Regions from separate parts of the Heliorestis convoluta genome, predicted to be linked through region 2. Evidence: riboswitches for the same ligand, from Rfam matches in the RefSeq annotation. Region 2 holds a riboswitch; the other holds the start of a gene.
What was found. A riboswitch is a leader RNA that binds a small molecule or an ion and turns the genes downstream of it on or off. The one in region 2 is predicted to bind S-adenosylmethionine.
Positions count from the first base shown of each region.

Region 1: linked by a shared signal. The riboswitch ahead of FTV88_RS13910 (trans-sulfuration enzyme family protein) and the one ahead of FTV88_RS02220 (homocysteine synthase) in region 2 are both predicted to bind S-adenosylmethionine.

Region 1 covers NZ_CP045875.1:2,911,917-2,923,035, forward strand. Annotated here, with positions in the region: gene FTV88_RS13905 (trans-sulfuration enzyme family protein) at 97-1,242, opposite strand; gene FTV88_RS13910 (trans-sulfuration enzyme family protein) at 1,288-2,418, opposite strand; SAM riboswitch class I at 2,493-2,595, opposite strand; gene cysK (cysteine synthase A) at 2,843-3,772, shown strand; gene FTV88_RS13920 (hypothetical protein) at 3,885-4,097, opposite strand; gene FTV88_RS13925 (methyl-accepting chemotaxis protein) at 4,144-6,171, opposite strand; gene FTV88_RS13930 (phytoene desaturase family protein) at 7,540-9,090, opposite strand; gene FTV88_RS13935 (exo-beta-N-acetylmuramidase NamZ domain-containing protein) at 9,334-10,923, opposite strand; gene FTV88_RS13940 (argininosuccinate synthase) at 11,052-11,119, opposite strand, start outside.
Region 2 covers NZ_CP045875.1:500,010-511,128, forward strand. Annotated here, with positions in the region: gene metX (homoserine O-acetyltransferase MetX) at 1-1,163, opposite strand, end outside; gene FTV88_RS02220 (homocysteine synthase) at 1,174-2,460, opposite strand; SAM riboswitch class I at 2,540-2,647, opposite strand; gene FTV88_RS02225 (methyl-accepting chemotaxis protein) at 2,780-4,444, opposite strand; gene msrA (peptide-methionine (S)-S-oxide reductase MsrA) at 4,687-5,232, opposite strand; gene FTV88_RS02235 (4Fe-4S dicluster domain-containing protein) at 5,262-5,498, opposite strand; gene FTV88_RS02240 (hypothetical protein) at 6,273-6,416, shown strand; gene nadE (NAD(+) synthase) at 6,665-7,441, shown strand; gene FTV88_RS02250 (YebC/PmpR family DNA-binding transcriptional regulator) at 7,508-8,272, shown strand; gene FTV88_RS02255 (Lrp/AsnC family transcriptional regulator) at 8,460-8,933, opposite strand; gene FTV88_RS02260 (hypothetical protein) at 9,119-9,796, shown strand; gene ruvC (crossover junction endodeoxyribonuclease RuvC) at 9,876-10,364, shown strand; gene ruvA (Holliday junction branch migration protein RuvA) at 10,361-11,119, shown strand, end outside.

The DNA of each region.
Region 1 (11,119 bases), 810 kb from region 2:
CTGTGGAAGGCAAAGAAAAAACCCCCGTATTGGTCTTCATAGTATGTTGAAGAACATCGGGGGGTTCTTTATATCTTATATGGATTTTATTTTTTCTTATCTATCTAGTCTTTGTAAGGCTTGTTCTAAGTCATCGATTAGATCCTGGGGGTCCTCTAAACCTACAGAGAGCCTCAAGAGTCCAGGTCCAATACCTCTTTTGATTCGTTCTTCCGGCTCCATAGCACCATGCGACATGGTCGTGGGATAAGACAGAATCGACTCGACGCCGCCTAGGCTTACAGCAACGAGCGGCAATTTTACCTGGCTAAGAAACTGTTTGACTCTCTCTCGGCTGCCTAGATCAAAGGATAGCACAGCGCCTGGCCCAGCTGCTTGCTTTTGTTGTAACTCATAGCCTTTATGACTTTCTAGACCTGGATAGTAGACTTGTTCGATTTGTTTGTGTCCTTCCAGATAACGAGCAACGATTTCTGCTCCTTTTTGAGAAGCTTCCATGCGAACTGCTAGCGTTTTTAAGCCTCTGAGCAAGAGCCAGCTATCATGAGGACTAAGGATGGCGCCAAAGGCGTTTTGATAAAAAGAAATTGCTTTTCCTAGCTTTTCATCTTTGACAACAATGGCACCGGCAACAAGATCACTATGTCCACCTAAAAACTTCGTGGCACTGTGTACAACCACGTCGACGCCCAGATTAAGGGGCTGTTGCAGATAGGGCGTCATAAAGGTATTGTCAATGATAGTACGCCATTTTCTTTCTTTGGCCAGAGCAACAGCGCCTGCTATATCGGTAATCGCCATCGTAGGGTTAGAAGGCGATTCTAGAATCAAGCCTTTTGTGTTGGGGCGAGCCGCTTTGGCAATCGCCTCTACGTCTGTGGCATCTACAAAGGTTGTCTCCACACCAAAGTGAGGCCAAACTTTAGAAAGAAGGCGATAGGTGCCGCCGTAAATGTCACGGGAAGCAATTACATGATCGCCGGCGCCAAAGAGGGCCATCGCAGTCGTCATGGCTGCCATCCCAGAAGCTAAAGCAAAGCCCCTTGTTCCACCTTCTAGCGTAGCAAGGGATATTTCCACGGCTTCTCTGGTGGGATTGCCAGAACGAGAATATTCATAAGGCGGGATTTCATCAATATCCTTCTGGTGAAAGGTAGAAGCCATGAAAATTGGCACACTCGATGCACCTGTATGTTTTTCCGGTTCTACACCGGTGTGAATCACTTGCGTTGCTTTTTTCATTTTTCTCTGTCCTTCCTCTATTCTAGCTATCCCACTTTGAATTAATTAGCCTAGAGCTTCCTCCAGATCGGCGATCAGGTCATCTACATTCTCAATACCTACGGAAAGTCGCAAGAGCGTCGATGTAACACCTGTTTGTTGTCGCAATTCTTCTGGAATGTCAGCATGGGTTTGGCGAGCCGGAAAGGTGATCAGCGATTCCACACCACCTAAACTCTCAGCAAAAGAAATCAGTTGAACGCGAGATAACACTTCTTCGACTTTTTTTTCTTCGCGAACGGCAAAAGAAACCATGGCGCCTGCGCCACGTGCTTGTTCAAAATGAACGTCTCTACCAGGATGACCAGGCAATCCTAGGTAATAGACTTGCTCAACTGCCTTGTGCTCTTGTAACCACTGGGCGATTTTTTGTGCACTGGTCTGACTTTGTTCCATTCTCAAGGCCAAGCTTTTCATGCCTCGAAGCAAGAGCCATGCATCGAAGGGGCCTAAGACAGCACCAATGGCATTTTGCATAAAGTACAGCTTTTCACCGAGTTCTTCCGTTGCTGCAACAACAAGGCCTGCTACCACATCGTTGTGCCCTCCTAGGTATTTGGTTCCACTGTGCACAACAATATGGGCTCCTAACTCAATGGGTTGCTGCAGATAAGGACTCATAAACGTGTTATCTACTATAAGAAGCAAGGAATGCTCCTGACACAACTTGTTAAGTGCTCGCAGATCGGTAATATGCATTGTCGGATTCGTAGGCGTCTCTACGAAAATGGCTTTTGTCTTTTCTGTAACGGCGTCAGCAATTTTGTGGCTCCAGCGAGTGTCAACGTAGGTAGCTGTAAGGCCTAGAGGCTTGTAGATTTGTTCCATCAATCGATAGGTCCCACCGTATAAATCTTGACAAAAAATGATGTGATCACCTGGCGCAAAGATAGACAAGCAGTTGGCAATGGCAGCCATACCTGAAGAAAACGCAAGTCCCCTTTTCCCTTTCTCTAGTTGAGCAATTGCTTCTTCTAAGACTTGTCTTGTCGGATTGCCAGAACGGCTATAGTCATAACCTGTGCTTTCCCCTAAAGCAGGATGGCGGAAGGTGGCAGAGGGATAAATCGGGTAACTTACAGCACCAGTATGATCTTTTCCATTCCCTAGTTGAGCTAGTAAAGTCTCTATGCGCATGTACCGCATCCTCCTTCTTGTGTTACATTAAAAAAAGTCTTCCCTGTTGAAGAGAAGACCTTGTCTTGCTTGCGATCTTATCTTCCAGGGTGATCCCCGCAGGATGTAGCACCTTGCAGTATTTCTGCCGGTTGCCGGGCTTCACAGGGCCTGTCCCTCCGCCACTCTTGATAAGAGACCATATGCAGTTCCAGATATTAGAGTAAGCGCTAATTCTTAAAAGGTCAAGACTTTTTTGCACGGGCATGGCGGTTACATTAAAATGTTTAATTGTTACTTTGTGGTGGGAGCATGGCGAGTTAGCAATAAATTGTCAAAAGCATGTATTGACAAAGCACTCTATTACCAGTATCATGAACTCAAGAGATATCGTTAATATCCGATATGATTAGTTGGGATTAAAAGCATAAGGAGTGACTTTGTTATGGCTTTGATAGCAAATAACGTCAGTGAGCTAATTGGAAAAACCCCGATGGTGCAGTTGAATCGCATTGTAGAGGCTGACAATGTAGAAGTCATCGCTAAGTTAGAATCATTCAATCCTGGTGGCAGTGTGAAAGATCGTATCGGATTGAATATGATTGTAGATGCCGAGCAAAAAGGATTGCTCAAAGAAGGTTCCGTCATCATTGAGCCAACAAGTGGCAATACGGGCATTGCTTTGGCTATGATTTCTGCCGTCAAAGGCTATAAGCTTATCCTCACAATGCCAGAAACAATGAGCGTAGAAAGAAGAAACTTGTTGAGTGCCTACGGCGCTGAACTCGTACTAACACCTGGTGCCGAAGGCATGAAAGGCGCTGTGCGTAAAGCAGAAGAATTGACCGAGACCATTGAAAATGCAGTCTTGCTACAACAGTTTGCCAACTCTTCTAACCCAGCCATTCATGAAGTAACAACCGGTGAAGAAATCTGGAAAGATACAGAAGGAAACATCGATATTTTTGTTGCTGGTGTTGGTACGGGTGGTACCGTCACAGGCGCTGGTAAGACACTGAAAAAATATAACAGCAACATAAAAGTAGTTGCTGTAGAACCTGCAGCTTCTCCAGTACTCTCCGGTGGAAAACCAGGCCCTCACAAAATCCAAGGTATTGGAGCTGGCTTTGTCCCTCCTGTACTCAACCTTGATGTAGTCGATGAAATCATTACGGTCTTAGACGATCATGCTCTGATTACAAGTCGTAGACTGGCCAAAGAAGAAGGCTTGCTCGTAGGCATTTCCGCAGGTGCTATTGCTTATGCAGCTCTCCAGATAGCCAAGCGTCCTGAAAATGCTGGGAAGCGCATCGTCGCTGTCCTTCCTGACACGGGCGAACGCTACTTGAGCACTGTACTGTTTACAGAAGCGTAAGTGTTTTACGTAAAGATAAGAAAGAGTTCACCCTCACCAAATCATTGGATTTGCGGGGCGAACTCTTTCTTTTTTTGTCATCCTATTAGAAATTGCTCAGGTACATCGTGCGTTAGCGGGGATCTTTCGAGATTTCTGGTAATGTATCATGCTCTTCAATCGTAGCCATACCAGGGTCAGATGGAATTCCTTGTAAACTATCGGGGTCAACGGCTGATGGTAAATTGGTTAGTTCATGATTTTGCAAAGGCTGGTCTTTCTTTTTGTCACTTTGTTCTGCCTGGTTGTGATAGCCATTCTCGCCTTTTTGGTGTTGATGATTCATTATAACGCCTCCTTTTCTTTTTTACTTTTTCCGAAGAAAAGGTGGCTCATGCTTCTTTATTGTCTTTCTTAACTTTAAAGCTTTCTGTCACTGCTTTTAATTCCATGGCCATCGCACTAGCTTCTTCTGTAGCGGCTGAGATGGTCTCCATGGCAGCAGAAGTCTCTTCAGCAGAGGAGGCTACATATTGCGCTTTCTTGAATGTTTCTTCGATGGAAGTCGCCACAGAGTGAATTAGAGAAACTATCTTATCGGAGCTTGCCACTTCTTCTGCTGTTAGATCTACAATATCTTGCACTGCTGTTTCCGCTTCTTTAACAGTGATTAAAATCTGTTGTAGTGCCTCTCCAGCTTTTCGAACGACAACAACCCCTTGCTCTACTTCATCACGGCTTTCTTGCGTCGCTTCTACAGCAGCTTTTGTGTTTTGCTCTACTTTTTTTACCAGCGCTGCCACGTCTTCTGCGCCTCGACTGGATTGTTCTGCAAGCTTGCGAATCTCTTCCGCAACAACTGCAAAGCCTCGTCCTTCTTCACCGGCTCGTGCTGCTTCAATGGCTGCATTCAGCGCCAACAAGTTCGTTTGTCCTGCAATGTTGGTAATGGTTTCTGTGATCATGCTAATTTGCTTGGAGTAGTGATTCAGTGTTGCAATCTGCTCTTCTGTCTCTACGGTCTTTTTTCTAATCTTGTCCATTCGCTCTACTGTTTCTTCAACAGTATTTTTCCCTTTTTCAGCAGCTTTTAAAGAGTCTCCCGTATAGTCGGCCGCTGCAACAGCTTTGCTCTTCGCAATTTGAATCAGCGAAGAAAGTTCTAACAGTACTTCGGAAGAATCCATGGTAGCCTGGTTGCCTTTCTCTGCATCTTCCGTAAGTTCTTGAATATTCATGACTACTTCTTCCGTTGCCGCAGTGACTTCCTGCGTTGAAGCAGCCATTTCTTCAGAGCCTGCTGCTAGTTCATCAGCACTTTGACGAACTAGAGAAATGACAGTGGACTGCTTTTCGATCATCTGATTAAAAGAATTGGTTAAATCTCCGATTTCATCGCTAGAACGAACTGTCCCTTGTACTGTTAAGTCACCAGCACCTGCCTGGGCCATGAGATTTTGTAATTCTTTTACTGGTGCCACAATCTGGCGGGCAAAAAAGAGTCCAAGAAAGGCAGCTGCAGAAAAAATAACAAGGGCGGCCACAGTAGTCCGAAGGACCAAGGCAACTTGAATATCTCTAATCTCGGCACGAGGAATTGCCGTTCCAATCATACCAATAATTTGACCACTGGCACCTTGCAAAGGCATGTAGCCGGTGATGAAGTTGCTGTCAAAAGAGGCATTCATACCAACAAAAATTCGACCTTCCCCAAGTACGACCTGTGTTATCTCATCGTTTTGTATCTCCGTGCCGAGTCGTCGTTTCCCCTGCTCATCTTCAGAGGTTGTCGCCACTCGCTCCGACCCCAAGAAGAGACTGAAAACAGCGTCATACATATGTTGTGCTTGATCGACCATGTAATTTTGACTGGCCACGTAGCCCGTAGAAAGAGCTCCAATCAGTTGCCCTTCCTGATCATAGATGGGAGTGCCCGCTCGAACAGAGAGCCTGACAACACGCCCCTCTTCAATTCCTACAAAAGCGTTGCCTTGTAAAGCCTGCTGAATATTGGTTTGGTTCGAAATATTATCATCTGCTGCAGGGATCCGCTCTGGCTCATGGGTCCTAATAATGACGTTGCCTTCTGGGTCTGTGATGACAAGGTAATCAAGTTTTCCTTGTTCCATCAAGGGTGTTGTCACTTCTAGCAGGTACGTAAAGTCTCTTTGCTGAACGCCTTCCATAATGAGAGGGTGCTTGGCTAAGTTGTTACTATGAGCCATTGCCTGTCTCTCATAGATTCGCAAAAGTTCTTCTAGGCCTTCTAGATTTTTTTCAATTCGTTCTACAAAAAACCGTTCAAAGCGATCGCTAGCCGTGAAAACAGAGAAAAGCCCGAAGACAGTTGTTGCTACGAATAAAATTCCTAAGACGAGTAGTAAGAGCTTTACTTGTAAGCTTTGTAAATAGTGATTCATAGGCATCGCTTCTTTCATTTATTGTAGTATAACATCAAAATAGCTACCTTGTGGTGGGGACAGGCGTTATGAATTCCTTCCGAACGGACTCATCCCACGCCATAAGCGGCAGCAAGCTGCCGATGGCTGAGGTCTGAAGTCCTCTCTCCAGGAAGTCATAACGCCTGTCCCAGGTACATCTTACTGATTGTGACTGCGTTTTGGCCTATTGCAAATACAAATACAATAGGCAGTTGCGTATATATCGCAGAAAGTTGCGCAAAGCAATGTCAACGGAAAGTAACAATCAGTAAAAAGCCCTCTGGGCCTGGGCATCACGCTTTCCGCAGCGGGACTTGGGACCTCAGCTGTCGCCAGCTTGCTGGCGGTAACAGCGTGGGACCAGTCCAGAGCGGAGGAAAGCGTGATGACCAGGCCCCTGCACAAAGTAACCCCAACGTAATCAGGAAAAGCTGATTTTCATCAAATGGTTGTGCCCAACCGGGCATGGGGGGTTAACACGAATATAGCTACCTTGTGGTGGGGTCAGGCCTTCAAATCCTATATCGTTTCTTTACATATCTTCGACTTTTATTACATATTTGACTTTTTTTTGATAACTTTTGTGTTTATAATGAAGGTTTTTAAAAACCATCACCGAATCTGCAAAAGTTCTCAGAATTGATTGGTTTGTCGCAAGCCCGAAAGCTTGGACAATTTCGCACGCTTGACTTGTTTACAACTGTTTGATTTTCAAGGACCAAAACTTGTTTTTCTTGTGAATTGAGTTACATCTTAGCATTTTTATTCGCCTTTGTCAACCGTTATCTTGTGCCAATTTTGTCGAGCACGCTAGAAAAGGTTGGATATGCTTTTAATCGTTGCTTTTTTTGGCGAATGTTGTTCGCTCTGCGGCGACAACGAAATCTATTGTGCCACAGTTTCTAAAAGAATGCAAGTGTTATTTTTTGGAATAATGCATTTTGTTTTTTTATTTTGAAAAAACAAAGCAACTTCCCAATTAATTTCCACGATTGAAAAGGATCAAGTCAACACAAAGTAACAGGGAAATCGCGAAAAACGGTTTCCCTTTTTTCAACTTCTCTGCATAGTATGCATTTGAAGTACAAAGTTAAGAGCTTTGAAAGCTTCCCTTTGGAGTAGTACTTTCGCTCGATATTGTTTTCTAGCAATTCCTATTGTGCGATTGGTGATACGTTGAACCTTCACCTGCCTCACCTTTTCAGGATTAAGGTAGGGGGGTTTAAATATAAAGGGCTCTGGAGGCGCTTGATATTGCGCTCCAGAGCCTATTAGCAATTCTATTGCTTTTGTTAAAAAGTCTCCTAAGAGCACTACCTTGTTACTGAACCAATGATTTTAAAGAGCTTATTGTGCGATGGAAGGCGAAAGCGTACTTACAGTTGCCCCGTGTTCTTGTAGAATCAATTCGGTAGCCAGTTTACCACATACCATAACAACAGGTACACCACCACCAGGATGTACGCTTGCACCAACAAAGTATAGATTTCTCACTGTGTCCGATGTAATACTTGGTCTAAAGTAGCCAGATTGAAGCAGTGTTGGGGCCAGACCGAAAGCAGCACCTTGGTAAAGGTTAAAACGTTTTTCAAAAGTATGGGGCGTATAAACTTTCTCAAAATCAATTTGATTTCGCAGATCCGTTAGGCCATTTCGCTCTAACTTATCCATTACAACTTCTCTAAAAGACGCTAAGTCTTTGGACCAGTCAACGTTGCTCGTCAAGTTCGGCACAGGCACGAGCACATAGATGACATCTTTTCCTTCTGGTGCTACGGAGTTGTCAATTTTCGTTGGTGAATAAAGATAAATGGCCGGATCATCAGGCAATTTCTTTTCTTTGAAGATCTGATCAAGCGTTTCTTTATAGTTGCGGGTGAAGTAGATGTTATGAACATCTAAGTGTTCATAACGACGATTCGTTCCTAAATAGAACATGAGCGCGCCACAAGAGTTGGTCATGCTTTCTAGTTTTTGATTTGTATATTTACCTCGATGAGGTTTGTCAATTAATTTTTCCATTGTCATGGGGAAATCAACATTAGAGATCACGACAGAAGCATAAAGTTCTTCACCTGTTGAAAGTCTAACACCTTTGGCTCTGCCGTTTTCAATCAGAATTTGCGTTACTTCTGTATTCAAGCGTAAGGTACCGCCAAATTCATCGAGTAGCTTTACCATGGCTTTGCCGATGGCATTCATGCCACCTTTGGGATACCAAACGCCACTTAAGCCATGTTCTACATAAGCGATGATTGTATAAATGGAAGGAGCGTCAAAAGGAGATATTCCCAGGTATATGGACTGAAAAGTCAAGGCGATACGCATCCGCTCATCTTTCACAAAGCGGCTGATATCGTGATACATATTGTTAAGTGTTTTCAGTTGCGCCATACCTACAAGGGTATCAACATTCAAAAAATCTTCTAGCTTTGTCAAGGGCTTTTCAATAAACTTATGTCTTGCAGCGAGGTAGCGTCCATGAATCTGAGATAGGTACTTTAAGTATCCTTCCACATCGTCTGGATTAATGCGTCGAATCTCATCAAGCAAGTCTTTCATATCGCTAGGCAAGGTCATTGTCGTGCCATCATTGAAATGCAATTGATAAAGAGGGTTAAGCCGAACCAATTCTAGATAGTCTTCAATGTTTTTACCAATGTCTGTGAAGAATTGACGAAACACATCATCCATCATCATAATAGTCGGACCAATATCTATGGTGTAACCCTTTTCTTCAACAGCACCCAACCGACCGCCGGGGTTACCCTCTTTTTCCAATACTGTTACATCCCAACCTTGGTGGGCAAGACGGACTGCTGTACTTAGACCAGCTGCACCAGCTCCAACTACAATCACGGAACGGTCAGACTTGTCTGCAACTTCTATCGATGTCATAATACTTTTTCTCTCCAATCTAAAAAAGATTGTTACAATGAATAACCATTACTAACTATTTATTTTAGCAAGAGCCTCCTCTTCCAACAAGCCTAGAATTTCAAATAATTTCTTGTACATGAAATTATTTGTCTCACAAGCGATGGTTTTCTTGACGCTGCCGTTGATTTGCTTGTAAAAAAGACCTCTGAGGATACTTCTTCATCCTCAGAGGCCTTTTTCTTCACTTATTTTATCTTTTTTTTACGATGTAAGCTCTATCAAAACGGTTCTAGTTTCCTCAATCCACTCTACCGTAGCACCCATAGACTCTGCCACGTAGCGCGTCGGTACCATCGTTCGATCATGGCGGATAACTGGATGGGTATCGTAGACCATTCTTGTACCATTTACATAGGCTATGTTGCTACCGATTGTAAATTGACTATTTCTATTCCCTTTGGTGATAGTAACCTTTTGGGTCGGGCCATGCCACTGTACTTGCGCACCCAAGGCTTCCACGATAAAGCGAACAGGAACCATAAGTCGATCATTTTGATCAATGTAGGGGTCTACATCAAAGTCAATTTCTTGATCATTAACAAAAACAGCAATCCTCTGGGACATGGGCGGTTGATAACCCGGTGCATAACCATAGATCAGATAATTTTCACGCTCTGCTTTAAATCGCTCTAAAGCAGGTGCATAGCGAGCTTCTATTTCTTGTGGCGACATCTTTTGCTCTAAAAATTGGCCGATTTTGTTCGTTCCCATGACTTTATCAAACATAACAATGTTGCTGGCACTACTTTTCGGCACTTTAAAATCGCCAATCTGGTAGGCAAAGGCCAAAGCGTAAATGCCCGTTCGCGCTGGATTAAATTGATGATAGTCCGTTATATGCAGGCGAACGCCACCAATGAGGCCGTTGTAGTACGGTTCTGCAATAAAGGTAACACCGGGCAAGCCAGCACTGTTTAATAAGTTGGCGTAGCGCTGGGCATTGAGATCGCGACTTCCTATCCATTTGAAGGTATCTCTCATATGAATCCCTGTGCCTTCCCCCAGACCCGTGGCCATATAGCCGAATACAGATTCTATATCGGGTATATTGGGCGATGTTTGTACCCAGGAGAGGCCTGTGTCTTGATAGATCATATTGCGATTATAGCCTTCCATGGCGATTACGGTAATCGTAGCGTTGATATTTCTATTAAAGAAAAGTGCCATTTCACCGACTGTCATGCCATGAGCTTTCGGTATATTGTCGATACCGACAAATGATTTGTAAAGATCTTCAAGAACAGGACCCTCTACATGAATGCCACCGACTGGGTTGGGACGATCCAGTATAATAACAGGCTTGTCGTATTTCTGTGCAGCCACCATGACGTTATGTAAGGTTGATATGTACGTATAGGTCCTTGCCCCGATGTCTTGTATATCAAAAAGTAGCACATCTACATTTCGCAACATATCTTCGGTCGGCATTCGAGTGCTGCCATAGAGGCTGTAGACAGGTATCTTTAGCTTAGGATGATCGTAAGACTTTACATGTTCGCCTGCTTTTGCTACACCATCAATGCCATGTTCCGGTGCATAAAGGGCTACCAATTGAACAGTTAGATCCTTCGCCAGCACGTCAATGGTGCTCACGCCCTGACGGTTGACACCACTTTGGTTGGTAACAAGACCTACTTTTTTTCCTGCGATTAGATGGTGGTACTTCTCCATCAACACTTCATTGCCAAGCTTAAATTGCTGCGCTGCTTCACTGATTCCGGATGGAGAGAAAGTATGAAGTGGTAGAAGAAGCAAAGCTATCAAGATCAGGCTGAGCCATCTTTTTTTCATCGCCTTTCCCCTTTCTTTTAGTTTTTTTGATAGTACACTATAAGAATTCGTAAGGATAGTTGCTCTTTTGGACAAAAAAGCCCACCTATAGAGGTGGGTTTACACAAATACTGTAAAAGAGGCAGACTTTAGCGCAAGCCTGCTTTTTGCTCCATAAGAGCCCGGACTTTGAGTGGCAGACCGAAGAGATTGATAA
Region 2 (11,119 bases):
CTCTCAGCAAGTTCAAAAATAAAGTCCCTAATAATTGGACTCATCTGATCAAATTCAATCAAAAAAGCATCATGACCATGAGGACTTTTTAGTTCTTTGTACTCCACATCTTTTCGCTTCTTCTCCATTAAATGTGCCATTTCAATCATGTAGGAAGGTGGGTAGAGCCAGTCAGAGTCAATGCCAACGAATAGAGTTTTTGCTTTGATACGTCCGAGTGCTTTGGCCAAGCCACCTCTGCGACGACCTATATCATGTAAATCCATGGCTTTACAAAGGTACAAATAACTGTTAGCGTCAAAACGCTTGACCAACTTATCGCCCTGGTAGTGTAGATAGCTTTCTATCTCAAAACGACTATCAAAGCGAAAGTATTCATCAGGGTGTGTGTGAACCATTCTTCTGCCAAAACGAAGATTGAACAGCTCATCGCTTCGATAGGTAATCATTCCGAGCATCCGTGCAATGGAAAGTCCCTGCGCGGGTCCCACTTCTGGATAGTAGTTACCTTGGTTCCAGGTGGGATCTAACATAATTGATTGCCGCATTACTTCATTAAAAGCAATGCCCATGGCAGTCATACGACCTGCTGTAGCAATGGGTAAAATCCCGTCTATCTGATCAGGATAGGTTACAGCCCATTCAAGCACTTGCATACCACCCATAGAACCACCGATGACACAGAGCAGTCGTTCTACACCCAAATGTTGCACGAGCGCTTTTTGGGCTCGAACCATGTCACGAATGGTAAAGACGGGAAAGTTCATCCCATAAGGCATCTCCGTTGCTGGATTGATACTACTTGGACCGGTCGTTCCTCGACAGCCACCTAGGACGTTTGAGCAGATGACAAAAAAGCGATTGGTATCGATTGTTTTGCCTGGTCCGATCATATCATCCCACCAGCCTGCCGCCTTGTCACTTTTATCATATTTGCCAGCAGCGTGCTGATCGCCTGTCAGTGCATGAGCCACTAATATAGCGTTGGATCGCCCTTCATTTAAGGTGCCGTAGGTTTCGTAGGCTAGGGTGATCGGGCCTAGTCGGTGTCCTGATTCCAGCACCATTTCTTCAGGAGAGATCGCAAAGGTAAAGTGTTCAGTTTTCGTGATCAGCTCCCGCGCTGAACTGGCTACGGAAAACCGCGAGGCCCCTTGATACATTGTTTTCCTCCTATTTATCAAGCTTTAAAGCTTGATCCAGATCTTCAATTAAATCTTGTCCGTCTTCTAAACCGACAGAAAGCCTTACGAGATCAGGCGTAACGCCAGTATCACGTTGTGCTTCTTCTGTAAGCTGACTGTGTGTCGTAGAAGCGGGGTGAATGACCAGTGATTTCGCATCTCCCACATTGGCCAGATGAGAAAAGATTTGTAGACTGTCGATAAAGCGCTTTCCTGCTTCCAGTCCACCTTGAATGCCAAAAGCAAAAATGGCGCCTGCGCCTTTGGGCAAGTATTTATGGCTAAGATCATAAGAAGGGTGGCCTGGTAATTCGGGATAAGAGACCCAACTTACTTGATCATGTTCTGTTAAAAAAGTAACAATTTTTCGGGTATTGCTTACATGGCGGTCCATGCGCAGTGACAAGGTTTCAATGCCCTGTAGAAGCAAAAAGGCGTTAAAAGGACTGATGCACATGCCCATATCTCGGAGCAATTGCACCCGCGCTTTGATAATGTAAGCAGCTGGGCCAATGTCTTTGCTATAGACTAAACCATGGTAGCTGGGATCGGGGTTGGTAAATCCAGGGAAACGTTCGTTTTGGGCCCAGTCAAATTTGCCACCATCGACAATAATACCACCGATGGATGTGCCATGACCACCGAGAAATTTTGTAGCTGAATATACAACAATATCAGCACCAAAATCAAGAGGGCGGCAGAGATAAGGTGTAAGCAAGGTGTTATCTATAATCAAAGGAATGCCTGCACTGTGAGCCACAGCAGATACCTTTTCTATATCAAGAATGTCACCTTTGGGGTTGCCAATGGCTTCTGCAAAAAGAGCTTTTGTTTTCTCATTGATGGCTGAACGAAAGTTTTCGGGATCTGAAGGATCAACAAAGCGAACTACAATTCCATATTTGGGAAGTGTGTGTGCAAAGAGATTGTACGTTCCACCATAGAGGCTCGTGGAGGCTACGATTTCATCACCAGCACCAGCAATATTCATAATAGCTGTGGTAATGGCGGCCTGCCCAGAAGAAAGAGCAAGGGCTCCCACTCCACCATCTAGAGCAGCGAGTCGTTCCTCTAGCACACCAATGGTAGGGTTGGTTATGCGCGTATAGATATAACCAGGTTCTTTCAGGGCGAAAAGATTGGCAGCGTGCTCCGTATCGCGAAAAAGGTAGGATGTTGTTTGATAGATGGGCACAGCTCTCGATAACGTTTCCGAATCTGCTTTTTGTCCAGCATGTAAGGCCAGGGTGTCAAACCGGAATTGTTTCTCATTCATAAATCTAGCGTCTCCTTCCGCTCCAGTGAATTTTTATTGATAAAAAAAGCCCTTCGCAGACGAAGAGCTTTTATCCAATCTCTCATCTGTCAGGACTTTTCGATCCTGAAGGAATTGGCACCGTGATCACATCGAACTGGTTGCCGGGTTTCATCGGGCCCTTTCCCTCCACCTCTCTTGATGAGCTTTTATTTTGTTGAATACCTTCCCAATTGTAACGTAAATAGGATAGTGCGTCAATCTTTTCACGTTGTTAACGATTGCACTTACAAAAGTGAAAATTGAATTTTTCTAGCCTTTGTTGCAGAGGTTGAAAGTGCTATGGTTTGATTTTGAAACGTCGTATCATCCATAAAAGTTCACTACTTACATCACTTGTTTTTTCTGCAGAAGCAGCCAGCTCTTCACTCGCAGCCATTTGTTCTTGTAAGACGGTCGCAATATTGGTTGCATCGTCTGCAATATGGCCAGCCGTCTTATTGGCATGATTTATATTTTCCGTCACTTGCACTGCTTTATCCTGCAACTGCAATGCTTTTTCAAGATTGGATTGTAAGACTGTGCCAATGTTGTTCGAAGCCTGGTTCATTTTTACCATAATCTGGCTTACTTGATTCATCTTAGCACTACCCGATTCTACAACCTTGTGATTGAGGTTCATGGATTGGGCAGAGCGTTCAATCTGCTCGTTAATGTTTTTTAAGATAGTCATAATAGATTGACTGGACCGAGCTGATTCTTCGGCAAGCTTCCTCACTTCTTCTGCAACAACAGCAAAACCACGTCCTTGATCGCCTGCTCGAGCTGCTTCAATGGCTGCATTTAAGGCGAGCATCTGTGTCTGAGAAGACAAGTTGTTGATAACTTCTGTAATTTTCGTAATTTGAATGGCTTCCTTTTCTAAGTTGTTCATAATCAACAAAGTCTGCGTAACTGATTGTTGGATCTCTTCCATCTGCTTTTTGGCTTCTCCTACTTGAGTAAGGCCTTCGTCTGACGTTGCACTTACTTTTTCTCCTGTTTCAAAAGCTTTTTGAGCAGCCCTGGTTATGGCTTGTACCGTCTGATTCATGTCTGAAGTAATAAGTTGCGTATTGTTCAGTAAAGTCTGTTGATTATTCGTCTGCTGGGAAAGATCGTCAACACTTGTTGAGATCTGCTCCGTAGCCATAGCCACTTGACGACTGGCATTCGCTAAGAGTGTAGAAGTATCGTCTACCGATTGCGCCGAGCGATCGACCGTTTCTAAAATACTTTTCAGCCCAATCGATAATTTGTTCATCTCTAAAGCCAATTGCCCTAGTTCATCACGACTCTCTTCTTCTACTCTTCGAGTCATATCACCCTGATTAATCGCTTTAGAGGCTTGTTGTATAGCTTCTAAAGACTTTTGAACAGAGCTATAAAATAGAAAAGCAGTGATTAAAGAGGTTACCAAAAAAATTGACCACGTCACAATTCCAATCATAAATAGTTCCTGTACACCGGCCGCAATCATGGCAAACATGGTGCTTATACCAACAATCGCCGGCAGCGCTGCTGTCGTTAGAACTTTCTGAAAAATCCCTTTGTGACGGAAAGGCACACCGACACGTAGGGTATATGCTTTTTTCCCATTAATCATAACAGGGTGGCTGGCATCAATTAATACTTCACCAGTATTACGATAATACACTTGCTCAAGGGGCTTTAAGGATTCTACACCGGCTTTGCCAACGGCATCTAAAAAGGTCACGCCTTCCCGTAGCCGATTCGTATGTATGAGTGAACGACCTTGGGGGGAAACGAGCAAAATATACTCAAAATTTCCAAGACGACGATCAAAAATCTGACGAATCTGACTTTCTACTTCTGCTACCTCTTTCGTTTGTAACAGTGTTGCCATCTCTTGAGCCAGAGAAGCAGCCAGTTCTCGACAGGCGCTGGCTTCTGGCCTCTTAAGAAGGTCTTGGTCGTCCCGCTTGTTTTTCATTGCTATGACCATGAAACCAGCTCCTTTTCATTTTTTATGGATTCTATGTCCACTAATAATAATATATTATAGCAAAAATCTTTTGAACATTGTGTCATATTTTGTCGTACTTGAAATAATAAAACCGCCCTGGACTTCCTATCGTCACAAGGCGGTTTTCCTTTATTCAACAATAACCTATTCTATAACCTTCTTTTTCTAGATCTTCTTTTTGGGATTAAGCCTAAAAATGCTGAGATTTAATACAGTAGCAATTACTTCTCCTTCTTTTCTGGCCAGTATTTTTGGAGAAAACGATCGCGACCCGATCCCATGCGATAAAATTGATATCGTCTAGGGTTCTTTTTATGAAAATCCTGGTGATATTCTTCAGCTGAATAGAAGGTACTAGCAGGTAAAATGGGCGTTGCAATGGGATCTTGAAAACGCTTGCTTCTAGCGAGGGCCTCTTTGGAAGCCAGAGCTTTTTCCTTTTGCATCTCATTGTGGTAGAAAATAGCCGTTCGATAGGAATCACCACGATCAAAGAATTGACCGCTATTATCGGTCGGATCAATTTGCTGCCAGAAGAGCTCAAGGAGTTCTTCATAAGAAAGCTCCTCCCGATTGTAGGTCAATTGAACAGCTTCGTAGTGACCTGTTTCCTCTGAGCAAACCTCTTCATAAGAAGGATTCTCTACATGGCCTCCTGTATAGCCTGACTCTATCTTGATAAGACCTTTGAGTTGCTCAAAAGGGGCAACCATACACCAAAAACAACCGCCAGCAAAAGTCGCTTTTTCTATGTTGTGATTTGTCAACGGACTCACCTCTGTGTTCTAACTCATTTTTATCCTTTGCGAATGGCATCAACAGGACAGCAAGCAGCACAGCATCCACAACCAGGACAAAGCTGCCCATCAATTTGAAATACTTTCTCTTCTCTCCCATAGGCATCAAGAGCGTCCCATGTGCAAATGTTGAGACAGAATTTGCAACCGATACAGTCTTCTTCAATCCGATAGTAAGAAGACTCTTGCTCTTGCTCTCGCTCTCGCTTTTGAACCACTTCCGTTACCGTAACCATGTAGATCACTCTCCCTTATCAGTAAAAAAGGGCAATAGTAGGAAATCTATGCTTTCATTATACCAGAAGAGGACTTTCATATAAACTGTTTTCACTGTCATAATGTTGTAAAAACAAGCCTTTTTCTCGTTAACCAGCCGTACCCGGCCGGGCACAACCAACGATGAAAAACAATATTTCCTGTCGAACGTCGTGAGACAGTTCGGTCCCTATCCATCGCAGGCGAAGGAAGTTTGACGGGAGCTGCCCCTAGTACGAGAGGACCGGGGTGGACCGACCGCTGGTGTACCAGTTGTGTTGCCAAATGCAGCGCTGGGTAGCCAAGTCGGGACCGGATAAGCGCTGAAAGCATCTAAGCGCGAAGCCGACCCAAAGATGAGACTTCCCACTACGTAAGTAGGTAAGACCCCAGGAAGATGACCTGGTTGATCGGCTCGAGATGGAAGCGTCGTGAGGCGTGTAGTTGACGAGTACGAATCGGTCGAGGACTTAACCTACTCTTTACATCGCTATTATTTCTCTGTGTAGTTTTCAGGGTACAAGGAAAAAAGCCTACTCCATTTTATAGATGGAGTAGGCTTTTTTGTGACCCTCTAGACTCCTTCGGGTAGAACCAAAAGGAGTCTAGAGAGTCGCTTCTAAGCACCATAATAAAGACTTCATCAAAAAAAGCTTGTCTCTGCAAAGAAAAAAGCATATAATGAACGGCATGGTTATACTGTATACAGTATGGAGAGCCGAAGAGGCGAAAATAATAGGAGGCGTATTTTAACAATGGAATACCTGGTAACCTGGAGCGATGGAGAAGAAGTTCGATATCAATTCATGGACAGTGCAGTACTCAAAAGAGCACGATTGGAGCCAGATCGAATTTACAGTATCATCGAGCTAGCAACGGGGCAGGTAATAACATCTTAGAAGGAAAACAAACTTGTCTTCTATGTAGGGTAGATGTACAATACATAGGTAGGCTGAACAAGTGGAGCCCATCATAAAATAGAACTACAAATATATAACGGCAACGGAGCCTACTTAACCTGGTAAAAAGGAACACCAGGAAAGTAGGCTTTATTTATTATAAAGGATAATATCAACAGGAAAGCAGATCAGAAAGTAAGCTTTACTTTTAAAAACCTTGACAGGGAGAGCAAAAGGAGGAGCCAGATTTGTCTACAGGAGAAGTAACTTTACAGCTAGAAATAGAAGATATGGAACAGGAAATAGAACGACGTTGTCAATTTATTTGCCAACAAGTGCAGCAAGCAAGACGCCAGGGCATCGTTGTTGGACTCAGCGGAGGCATTGATAGCGCTGTTACAGCAGCCCTCTGTCAACGAGCCTTAGGTAAAGAGAAGGTGCTAGCACTTTGGATTGGTGCCCACAGTGCTGAAGAACACGCTCAGGATGCGAAACTAATTGCACAAAAACTAGAACTTCCTTTAGTTGAGATTAATCTTGATGAAGTAACTTCTCAACTCGTTAAAAGCATTGAAGGACCCTTACAAAAAAGAGGCTTGATCACAGGAGGCCTTTCTACACTTACGATCGGTAACACCAAAGCACGCGAAAGAATGACAGTGCTTTATGCAGTTGCCAATGAACTAGGCTATCTTGTTGCAGGCACTTGCAACCGAACAGAGATTTATTTAGGCTATGAAACCAAAGGTGGCGATCAACTTTGTGACTTCAATCCACTCGCCACTTTAGTAAAAGCACAAGTACGAGCTATGGCAAGCTACCTGGGAATTCCCGAAAAAATTATCACCAAGGCACCATCGGCTGATCTTTGGCAGGGGCAAACGGACGAAGCAGAGATGGGTTTTACTTACCAGGAGGCAGATCGCTATATTCTTACTGGAGAAGGTCCTGAAGAAGTGGTCAAAAAGATACAACATCTGCATAAATGCTCCGAACACAAGCGAACGTTACCGCCTGTAATCTAAGAACCAGACAGCAGACCCTATCCGACAGGGGCAGATATATAAGCATCACGAAGAGGAGGCAACCATATGGCCGGACATTCAAAATGGGCCAATATCAAGCACAAAAAAGCAAAAGTAGATGCTCAGAGAGGAAAAATATTTACCAAGTTATCCCGTGAAATTATTGTAGCAGTTCGTCAAGGTGGTCCTGACCCCAACGGCAACTTCCGTTTGAAAATAGCCATTCAAAAAGCCAAAGAAGCCAACTTGCCGAACGACAATATACAACGGGCCATTCAACGAGGTGCTGGCGCCGGAGAGGGTGCCAATTATGAAGAACTGTCCTACGAAGGTTATGGCCCTGGTGGTGTAGCTGTTCTAATCGAAGCCATGACAGACAATAGAAATCGAACAGCCAGTGAAATTCGACACCTTTTCACAAAGTACGGTGGCAACTTGGGAGAAAGTGGTTGTGTGGCTTGGATGTTCGACCGCAAAGGCTTGATTCGTCTAGAGGTAGATGAAGAAAAAGGAGAAAAACCTTTTGACGAAGATGAAGTCATGCTGCAAGCACTAGACGCAGGTGCTTTCGACGTACAAACAGGGCCTTATGAGGTAGAAATTTACACGACGCCGGAAGAATTAGAAGAAGTAAAAAATAAAATATCCGAAATAGGCTATACCATAACTACAGCAGAAATCACCATGGTACCGCAAAATATGGTAGCTGTTACAGAAAAAGACCAGGCTGAAAAACTACTTAAGTTTATGGAAATTGTAGATGAACAAGATGATGTTCAAAATGTCTATGCTAATTTCGATCTGTCAGAATCATTATTACAAGAAATATAAAAAAAAAGGAGCACCATCCATTGGGTGCTCCTTCTCTATTCCTATGGGTATAAGAGAATCATTAAGACCAAATCTCCATGCAATCTCTCTAGAACAACAAAAAATTCTAATTAGAACTAGTTCAATCTACTTCGATGATCATTTCTTTAAATCGAATTGCTGTCTTTGATATGTAGCGTCTTGATTGCTAAGCGCTTTCCTCTTCAGCAACAGGCAAAGGCAACGTCGACTCTTCCTTTTGTGTGGTCAATGCAATGGATGTTCGCGTGTGAACTACACCAGGCGTTGTTAGAATGTACGATGACAAAAGCTGATCTAACTCCCAAGTATCTCGGACACGAATTTTCAATAAAAAACCATCGTCGCCTGTAACTTTGTGACATTCGAGAATATTATCGCAATTTGCAACTCGTTCGACGAAACCTTCGTAACAGTTGGGATGATCGAGACGAAGATTGACGAAAGCAGTTAGATCTAGTTGTAATGCTTTCGCACTCAGACGGGCTTGAAAACCTTGAATAACTCCTTTTTCCTCCAACTTCTTGATTCGTTCAGCAACGGCTGGAGAGGAAAGCCCAACCAGAGACGCAAGCTCTGTCTGGGTTACTCTTCCATTACGTTGGAGGTGCTGCAATATCCGGCAATCTACGGCATCATACATCTTAATTGGCCTCCTTGCCTAAAACCACCAACCTTTTAATTCGAATATATAAAAATTTTGAGGAAAAGTCAAGGATAACCGTAAAACGACAAATATAACCACGCATGGCGTTTTAAGCAATGGGCTCTTCGGGCAGGCTATAGCTGGTTGAATATGCCTGTAGAAGAGAAAAAGGTGAAAAGGCCATGAATATTCCAGAGAAGATCATTAAAACAAAAGAAAGTCCTCGGGGAACTTCCTTAGTACCTATATTTATTATACTCTATTGCCTAGCATTTACATTGACCTACCTAGGTGTTATAGTCTATGATCGTTTAAGCGTCGAAAACACAGAAACTCTTACGAAGTATACGCAAGAAGAATTGCTTGATCGTCCTATTGCACCAGGCGTAGCGATTTATATGAAAACAACCTACGCAATAAGCCAAGAAACAGTAACAGAAGCATTGGAGCGGCCTTATGATTGGGCAGGTAGGTCCTTCCGAGAACTGTTACAACGCTTTCCCGAGAAAGAAGGCTGGCAGTGGGAGCTAAGACCGGGTCAGATTATTTTTCACAGGACGGTGCCAACATTAAGTCCTGACGATGCGAGTCAGAGGCATCTTGGCATTGTAGAAGGTGTTATTGCAATTATCATTGGTCCACCAGGTATATACGGTGGTGTTGATAGACTGACACAGATTGAAGCACAACATTTGCCGGAAGCATTGCGGCGCATTGCTGAATCAGGCTGGTTGGCTTGGAATGACGAAGAAATCCTTTACCAGATATTAGATGGCATGGATGAATCTAATCGGCCCTTCGAACAGGATTCAATGGATGCACGTCGAATTCTAAATGGAGAAGGCTTTTTAAGAAATTAAAAAGCCTTTTAAACTTCATTCTAACGGCGCAAGTATTGCAAATTGTTGATTAAGAATTTCCTTGGGGAGGTGTCCCGTTCTGATTATCCTGGGAATTGACCCGGGGACGGCTTTATGCGGTTATGGACTCATTGAAGTACAAGGGAACCGGCTTTCGTCCCTTGCTTATGGCGTCATACGAACGACTGCAGAAAAGCCTTTGCCTTCCCGTCTTTTGATGATTGCAGAAGAACTAGAAGCTTTGATTGCAAAGTACAAGCCCCACCGTCTAGCGGTAGAAGAAGTTTTTTTCAGCCGCAATGTAACAACGGCCATGACCGTTGGACAGGCCCGGGGCGTTATTTTATTAGCTGCTGCCAAAGCAGGGATACCTGTCAGTGAGTATAAGCCTACGCAGGTCAAGCAAGCTGTCGTCGGCTATGGCAGAGCAGAAAAAGGACAAGTTCAAGACATGGTCCGTCTCTTGCTCTGCTTATCAGAAAAACCTAAGCCTGACGATGTAGCCGATGCCTTGGCTGTAGCAATCTGTTGTGCCCATAGTGTGCACCAGGAGGAGAGGACCTGTTGATTTCCTTTTTACGAGGCCTATTGGTTGGTGTCGGTGAAGATGCTATCGTACTAGATGTTTCAGGTGTAGGATACCACGTTTTTGTACCTTCTACTGTTTTAGAGCAGTTACCTCGAGTCGGAGAGACGATGAAAATTCATACATATTTTCATCACCGAGAAGAGCAGGTGCAACTTTTTGGTTTTCAATCGGAAGAAGAGCTGGCCTTTTTTCGTTTATTGCTAGAAGTCAGTGGTATTGGACCTAAAGTAGGATTGGCCATTCTTTCTACGTTCCCGGCCAAGCAGCTAGAGCGAGCCATCGTGACGGAAGATATGATGGTATTAACAAGAATTCCCGGTATCGGTAAAAAAACAGCGCAACGGCTGGTCGTAGAACTTCGTGACAAATTACTCAAACAAGGGCTTCGCGTTTTGCCAATTACCTATGCTTATGCAGGTGAGAGTGCAGTTCCTTCTTTTTCTGAGGAGGCAAATCAATCAACCTTTGTAATAACAGCAGCAACGTCATCAGAAGTCTCACCAGTAGTCGAAATAGGGTCTACAGAAGGCAATGAAGCAGGCGCCAGAACAACAGCCTTAGATGGCACAACAAAGGAAGCCCAGAATGAAGGGCAGAACAAAGCGTTGGGAGAAGCGAACCAAGAAGCCAAAAGGCATAGAAAAAATACAAGCACTTTGCGTCAACGGAGAAGACAGCCGCGGGAAGAAGCTTTAGAGGCTTTACAAGCCTTGGGTTACTCCAGCAACGAAGCC